Regions from separate parts of the Lachnoclostridium phocaeense genome, predicted to be linked through region 1. Evidence: predicted binding sites of a transcription regulator. Region 1 holds the regulator's gene; the other holds the start of a gene.
The links. Region 1 encodes HrcA, which represses chaperone genes, less so after heat shock. Its sites were predicted from a motif close to TGTTAGCACTCNNNNNNNNNGAGTGCTAACA; they were not measured.
Positions count from the first base shown of each region.

Region 2: clpB (ATP-dependent chaperone ClpB) is a predicted target of HrcA. The motif match lies at 2,842-2,872, and genes of this name have one in related genera.

Region 1 is NZ_CAUGIN010000009.1:87,622-91,834, forward strand. Features, by position in the region: gene Q5911_RS06075 (MOSC domain-containing protein) at 1-305, shown strand, start outside; gene Q5911_RS06080 (hypothetical protein) at 392-685, shown strand; gene Q5911_RS06085 (RluA family pseudouridine synthase) at 758-1,675, opposite strand; gene hrcA (heat-inducible transcriptional repressor HrcA) at 1,888-2,931, shown strand; gene grpE (nucleotide exchange factor GrpE) at 2,949-3,638, shown strand; partial or broken gene Q5911_RS06100 (Hsp70 family protein) at 3,682-4,213, shown strand, end outside.
Region 2 is NZ_CAUGIN010000016.1:41,903-46,115, reverse strand. Features, by position in the region: gene Q5911_RS08870 (DNA polymerase Y family protein) at 1-11, opposite strand, end outside; gene clpB (ATP-dependent chaperone ClpB) at 159-2,759, opposite strand; gene Q5911_RS08860 (DUF3781 domain-containing protein) at 2,965-3,213, opposite strand; gene Q5911_RS14945 (GNAT family N-acetyltransferase) at 3,302-3,400, opposite strand; gene Q5911_RS08850 (hypothetical protein) at 3,482-3,922, opposite strand; gene Q5911_RS08845 (hypothetical protein) at 3,998-4,213, opposite strand, start outside.

The DNA of each region.
Region 1 (4,213 bases):
TCTTCACCACAGGGGGCACCGGTTTTTCGCCCAGGGATCTGACACCGGAGGCCACCATCGCCGCCTGCGACCGGATGGCTGACGGGATCGCGCAGGCCATACGGAACTATTCCATGTCCATCACCCCAAGGGCTATGTTCAGCCGGGCTGTGTCCGGCATCCGCGGCGGGACGTTGATCGTCAATCTCCCCGGCAGCCCCAAGGCGGTGAGAGAGGCGCTGGACTATCTTCTTCCTCATTTGGACCATGGATTGGAGATTCTGAGGGGGACGGCCCGGGAATGTGCCCGCGATCACGAAAAATAAAGAGAAAATTCCCGCTTGTCTTTAGCGGCAGATGAGAGTAAACTGATGCTAGAACGACAGCCCGGGCAGGGCAGGAGGAGAGAGAGATGAAGATTTACGACACAGTAAAAAAGGAAGACGTGGAGATCGCTGATTACAAGGACCTTATCAAGATCATGCAGGATGGACGCCAGGTGGATCTGTACTTGAAGGAGAAAAAGTCGGATGAGGACGGGTACATGACCTGGGATGTGGAGCACTGGTCCAGCATTGCCCCCAAGCGCTTTATCCGCTGCTATTCCCTGGAGGGAAGAGTATTGGGAGAGTCTACCGGACACAATATCTATGATCTGGACAATGCTTTTAAGCCTGAGGAGGCTGCAAAGATCGAACTGAGCTAAAAGAGCGTGCAGAAAGCGGACGTGCAAAGAGAAGATCCCGGAGAAGAGAAAATGGTTCCGGGGTCTTCTTTTTCACTCTTGTGAAGCTGGAGAGAACGATGTGACCCGGAGCACTTTCTGCATATCCTCCGGAAGAGGGGCAGTGAATTCCATAGGTTCCCCGGTCATGGGATGGGGAAAGGACAGCCGGTGGGAGTGGAGAGCCTGCCGGCTGATGTGCGTCATATCCGGATTGTAGAGGTAGTCTCCAATGAGAGGATAGCCCAGATACTGCATGTGGACCCGGATCTGGTGGGTGCGGCCGGTTTCCAGCTTCAGTTTTACAAGGCTGTGGGGGCCGTAGTGCCCCAGCGTCTCATAGTGAGTGACTGCCTCTTCCCCCTTTTCAAAATCCACCATCCGCTCGATGATGGAGGTGCCCTTGCGGGCTAAAGGGGCACAGATGGTGCCGGCGGAGGGGAATACGTGTCCGGATACAATGGCCAGATACTCCCGCTCCAGGATCTTTTCTGCTGTCATGGTGGAGAGAATGCCGGCGCTGACCAGGTGCTTTGCCACCACAGTCAGGCCGGAGGTATCCCGGTCCAGCCGGTTGGAGCAGCGGAAGATGAAGGGTTTGCCCTGCTCTTTGTAGTACCATGCAAGGGCATTTGCCATGGAATTGGTGTAGTTGTTCATGGAGGGGTGTATGGGCATGCCTGCCGCCTTGTTGATGACGATGATATCTTCATCTTCATATACGATATCCAGGGGCAGATGTATGGGCGGTATTTTCCCGGAGACTCCGGTCTCGTGGATCTGGACTCTCAGGGTGTCTCCTGTCTGTACCTGTCCGCGCATATAAGCATGTACACCGTTTACAAGGATGCTCTGGGGCATCCTTTTTATGACAGAGAGATTCTGGCGGGAGTAGCCTTTTCGCCTGAGAACCTGTTCCACCCGTAGGCCGTCTTCTTCTTTTCCTATTATATAGTCGATGGTTCTGTCCATTTTTGTCCTTCCTTTCAGGCAGAATCTGGCCGCATGGGCCAGGTCAGAACTAGAGTATAGCATATAAAATAAGAATTTTCATAAATTTCACGTAAAGTGTAAAAAAATTATAAATCCTGTTGACAAACAAAAACCAGAGTGATACATTAGTAACCGTAGAGATTAGCACTCGTACCAAATGAGTGCTAACAATAAAAAAGGAGGCAGCCAGGATGCAGGTCAGAGACGGACTGGGTGAGAGAAAACTGAAAATTCTTCATGCGATCATCCAGAACTACCTGGAGACAGGGGAGCCGGTAGGTTCCAGGACCATTTCCAAGTACACGGACCTGAATTTGAGCTCTGCGACGATCCGAAATGAGATGGCGGATCTGGAAGAGCTGGGATATATCCTGCAGCCCCATACATCAGCGGGAAGGATTCCTTCCGACAAGGGATACCGCCTATATGTGGATATGCTGATGGAGGAGAAGGAACAGGAGCTTAATGAGATGCAGGAGCAGATGCTGGACAAAGCAGACAAGATGGATCAGCTCCTGAAGCAGGCCGCAAGAGTTCTGGCGGCGAACACCAACTATGCGACCATGGTTTCCACTCCCATGAACAGCGCCAACAAGCTGAAATTCATTCAGCTCTCCCAGGTGGACGATGAGCAGATCATTGCGGTGATCGTGCTTGGAGGAAATGTTATCAAGAACAAGATCATCAATGTAGATGAGCCGCTTGGCAATGAAAATCTTCTGAAGCTGAACATGCTGCTCAATACCACACTGAACGGTATGTCCATTGAGGAGATCAACCTGGGACTGATAGCAAGGCTGAAGGAACAGGCGGGCATCCACAGCGCGGTGATCAGCGATGTGCTCGATGCGGTGGCAGATGCCATCCAGTTAGATGAAGACATGCAGATCTACACCAGCGGGGCCACGAATATTTTCAAATATCCGGAGCTCAGCGACAAGAAGAGCGCACAGGAGATCATCAGTGCCTTTGAGGAAAAGCAGCAGCTCACAGAGCTGGTTACCCAGACTCTTTCCCAGGAAGACAACACAGGCATCCAGGTGTATATCGGAGACGAGACACCGGTGCAGACCATGAAAGACTGCAGTGTCGTCACAGCTACGTATGAATTGGGGGACGGCATGAAGGGAACGATAGGTATCATCGGCCCGAAGCGTATGGATTACGAACATGTGTTAAAATCGCTGAAACACCTGCAGGGTGAGTTGGATGCGATTTTCCATAATAAAGAATAAGAAAGGTGGATGGACCCTTGGAAGAAAATAAAAACAGCAAAGAAGTAAATCAGGAAAAAAGCCAGGAAGATATGGTAAAAGAGGCTGTGGAAGAGGCCAAGAAGACCGCTGCCCAGCAGGAAGATCAGGGCGAAGGCGGCGAATCCTCCGCAGAAGACGCGGAGAGAGCTGAGAAAGACAGCACAGAGAGCCCGAAAGAGGATGACGAGGAAGTTTCCTCCGAGGAGGAAAAGACCGAGGGAAAGAAATTTTTTGGCAGAAAGAAGAAAGATAAAAAAGATGAGAAGATCGAGGAGCTGACAGATAAGCTCACAAGACAAATGGCTGAGTTTGATAACTTCCGCAAGCGTACAGAGAGGGAGAAATCCCAGATGTATGAAGTTGGAGCGAAAGATATCATAGAGAAGATCCTCCCCGTTGTGGACAGCTTCGAGAGAGGGCTGGATGCAGTGAAAGAGGAGGAGAAGGACCACCCCTTCATGCAGGGCATGGATAAGGTGTACAAACAGATGATGACCACACTGGCAGAGATTGGTGTCAAGCCGATCGAGGCAGTGGGACAGGAATTCAACCCGGATTTCCACAATGCAGTGATGCATGTGGAGGATGACAGCTTTGGTGAGAACATTGTGGCTGAAGAATTCCAGAAAGGTTACATGTACCGTGACAGTGTTGTGAGACACAGCATGGTGAAGGTGGCCAACTAAAAAGCAAACAACGAAATTTAAAATATAACAGGAGGAATTAATCATGGGAAAAATCATTGGTATTGACTTAGGTACAACAAACAGCTGTGTCGCCGTTATGGAAGGTGGACAGCCGGTAGTCATCGCTAATACAGAAGGCGCAAGAACCACACCGTCTGTAGTTGCATTTACAAAGACGGGAGAGCGTCTGGTAGGGGAGCCTGCAAAACGTCAGGCAGTTACAAACGCTGAGAAGACAATTTCTTCTATCAAAAGAGAGATGGGATCTGATTACAAGGTATCCATCGACGGAAAGAAATATTCTCCGCAGGAGATCTCCGCTATGATCCTTCAGAAGCTGAAAGCTGACGCAGAAGGATACCTCGGAGAGAAAGTGACAGAGGCTGTCATCACAGTTCCTGCTTACTTCAACGATGCTCAGCGTCAGGCTACAAAAGATGCCGGCAAGATCGCAGGCCTGGATGTAAAACGTATCATCAACGAGCCTACAGCAGCAGCCCTGGCATACGGCCTTGACAATGAAAAAGAGCAGAAGATTATGGTATATGACCTCGGCGGCGGTACATTCGATGTAT
Region 2 (4,213 bases), on a different contig from region 1:
ATGCGGGACATAGGCTTTCCTCCTCTCCCCCCGGATCCGCGGATTTCTTCTTTCATTGTATCCGGCCCGCCGCAAATGTCAATAAATACACTGAAAAAGGGGCGACGCCTCTGTAAAGCGCCTCCCCTGTGTGTTTCATTTCTGGATATTGCGGACTACTATACAGCTGTCAGTCCCTCTTTTACCCTGGCCGTCAGTTTTCCATCCTGGTCATCTATGAGGATCGTGTCGCCGCTGCCCACATTGCCCTCAAGCATCAGCCTTGCGGCCGTTGTCTCCACATTTTTCTGCAGATACCGCTTCAGCGGTCTTGCGCCGTACATGGGCTCGTATCCGCCCTCCACGATGCGGGCCTTGGCAGCCTCTGTCAGCTCAATGCCGACCTCCTTCTCTCTCAGCCTGCGGTTTACGTCCGCCACCAGCAGGTCGATGATGTGGTAAATGTTGTCCTTTGTCAGAGGCTTGAACATGATGATCTCGTCCAGACGGTTCAGGAACTCCGGACGGAAATGAGCCCGCAGGTCGTCCGTCACCGCCTTCTGGCTTGCCTCGCTGATGTTTCCGTTCTCGTCAATCCCTTCCAGCAGGTAGGCTGAACCGATATTGGATGTCATAATGAGAATGGTGTTCTTGAAGTCCACGGTCCGCCCCTGGGAGTCTGTGATACGGCCGTCATCCAGCACCTGGAGGAGCACGTTGAACACATCCGGGTGGGCCTTCTCCACCTCGTCAAAAAGGACCACGGAGTAGGGCTTTCTCCTGACCGCCTCTGTGAGCTGTCCGCCCTCATCATACCCCACATATCCCGGAGGAGCTCCGATGAGCCTGGACACGGAATATTTCTCCATATACTCACTCATATCGATGCGGACCATATTATTCTCATCGTCAAACAGGCTCTGGGCAAGCGCCTTTGCCAGCTCTGTCTTACCCACGCCCGTGGGTCCAAGGAAGAGGAAGGAGCCGATGGGTCTTGTCGGGTCCTTGATTCCGGCCTTGGACCGGATGATGGCCTCTGTCACCAGCTCCACAGCCTCGTCCTGCCCTACCACACGCTTGTGCAGCTCATCGGCCAGGTGCAGGGTCTTGCTCCTCTCACTCTCGTTCAGCTTGGCCACCGGGATGCCGGTCCACTTGGAGACGATCTTGGCGATCTCATCCTCTGTCACGCTCTCATGCACAAGGGAGAGGTCCTCGTCTTTGACCTTCGCCTCCTCGGCCTCCAGCATCTTCTGAAGCTCCGGAAGCTTCCCGTACTGCAGCTCCGCCGCTTTCTCCAGGTCGTAGGACTGCTGTGCCTTCTGGATGTCGCCCCGTATCTGCTCAATCTGCTCCCTCAGCTTCTGCACTCTCTCCACGCTGACCTTCTCGTTGTCCCACTGGGCTTTCCTTGTGGCAAACTCAGCCCGCAGCTCTGCCAGCTCCTGCTGCAGATGCGCCAGGCGGTCCTGGCTCAGCCGGTCATCCTCTTTTTTAAGGGCTGCCTCCTCGATCTCAAGCTGCATCACCTTCCTGCGGAGCTCATCCAGCTCTGCCGGCATGGAGTCAAGCTCTGTCTTGATCATGGCGCAGGCCTCATCCACCAGGTCAATGGCCTTGTCCGGCAGGAACCTGTCTGAGATGTATCTGTGGGAGAGGGTGGCCGCAGCCACAAGGGCGCCGTCTGTGATCTTCACGCCGTGGAAGACCTCGTACCTCTCCTTCAGCCCGCGGAGGATGGAAATGGCGTCCTCCACTGTGGGCTCATCGACCATGACCGGCTGGAAACGTCTCTCAAGAGCCGCGTCCTTCTCTATATACTGTCTGTACTCATCCAGCGTAGTGGCTCCAATGCAATGGAGCTCTCCTCTGGCCAGCATGGGCTTCAGCATATTGCCGGCATCCATGGCGCCGTCTGTCTTTCCGGCTCCCACGATGGTGTGGAGCTCATCGATAAAGAGGATAATTTTACCGTCGCTGTTCTTGACCTCCTCAAGAACGGCTTTCAGACGCTCCTCAAATTCTCCTCTGTATTTCGCACCGGCCACCAGGGCGCCCATGTCCAGGGAGAAGATCGTCTTGTCCTTCAAAGTCTCCGGCACGTCGCCGCTCACGATCCTCTGGGCCAGTCCCTCCACGACGGCTGTCTTGCCGACGCCGGGCTCACCGATCAGAACCGGGTTGTTCTTTGTCTTCCTGGAAAGGATCCGGACCACATTGCGGATCTCGCTGTCACGTCCGATGACAGGATCCAGCTTCTGGTCTCTTGCACGGTCCACCAGGTCTGTTCCGTATTTGTTCAGAGTATCGTAGGTGGCCTCCGGATTGTCGCTTGTCACCTTCTGGTTGCCTCTCACTGTGGAGAGAGCCTGCAAAAAGCCCTCCCTGGAAATGCCCAGCTCCCGGAAGAGCTGCTTTATCTCCCGGCTGGGATGCTTCAGAAGTGCCAGGAAGAGATGCTCCACAGAGACGTACTCATCGCCCATCTGCTTCATCTCGTCCTCGGCGCTTATGAGTGCCTTGTTCAGATACTGTCCCACATAGGGCTGGCCGCCCTGCACCTTGGGCCGCTTTGCTATGGCCTGCTCCACCCGGTCCACGACCAGATTTTTATCCAGTCCCATTTTCTCCATCATCTTTAAGATCAGGCTGTCATCCTGGGTCAGCAGAGCATAGAGAAGATGCTCCTGCTCGATTTCCTGGTTGCCGTACTCCATTGCTGTCTTTTCGCAGTCCTGGACCGCCTGCAGGGATTTCTGTGTAAATTTATTTATATTCATAAAGGTCCCTCCTTGCCTTTCACTGAAAAGGCGCCCTCTCAGGCACCTGGTTTTCCTGTTCTATTAGGAATATAACACTTTTTATCAGCACTGTCAACACTCGAGTGCTAATTTCTGAATTTTTCAACCGTCTACCCCAACCTAGTAAAAATTCCCATAATATCCTCACTTTCAATTTTTAATTTCCTGTTCAGCAACTTAGGATTTACTTAACAATATGTGCCGTGATAATTGTATAACTATCTGAATTGATAGTGATTTTGATATTTTCAACTTCACAATACCAATTTTTACCTCGTTTGTATATATTGCATTTTTTATCTAGCATCTTATTTTTGCAATACTCAACAACATCATCTGTATCTATTTTTAGATTTCTTTTTATTCTACCAACTCCCATTTCAGTTGTATGAATTTTGTCAATATTATCAAGTAATATCTTTTTATTTTCCATTTTTCTCCTTAAATTCCAGTTTATCGCTCGTCATACAAATAGGGATTTGTCAATTTCTTTTCATATACAATAATGGATATGGATTCCCCTATACAACCAGTTCACCTATTGCATAATTTTCAATACCATATTGTAGTAACTGTTTTCCTACTCCTTGTCCTCTGTATTCATTTGAAACAAATAACATTTTAGGCGTCCCATCTCAAATCAAGTTTCATATCTTTTGCGATTTTCTCAACTCTATAACTGGTATTTGTCTATTAATCGCCTAATATATTGCGTACGGTTCCGTACTTTTACCGTCATACACAAATACCTTTATTTCCGTATTTTCATCTACTTCGGCATGAACACCCACTGTATATTCTTTATCGGTTACTTTCAGAAAAGAACAGCTGCCACCTGCGGGAATGTTATCAGAAACAATTTCCTTCTCTCCCGCGCTTAGTAAGTGAACAACAATATCAAAATCATTTCTATTCTGAATCGTCAGTGCTCCTGTTTGGGATATAACCTTTACATCAGAATAAGTTATTACATACTCGTCAGAGGATTCTGCACAAGATACTGAGCAATCCCACTGTGTTATATTCCCTGTAGCTTGGTCTTTTCTATATGATTCAGAAGACCTGTATATTACGAATATAAGAATTGCAATTATAGCAAATACAAGCAATGAACTTAATAATAATGTTATTTTTTTCTTCATTGCCATTCCCTCCACAAACTTCGATTTGTCGTCTTGTTCGACTTCTTGAAAAACTATAATTTAGTCAACTTGGAATTATAGTTTTAAATCATATTCTTTTGGGCTTTGAGCACTTATAGTCACAAATCTTAATTGCTCTTTTTTATCATAAGCATTTTTTAATATCATATATCCATTGATCATGCTAACAGAATATCTTTTTATAATGCTTTTTAAATTGTTGTATATTTTTTTGCTACTTTCATTATCATACCAAATTGTAGATACCGTTGTAGGCAAAATAGTATTCTC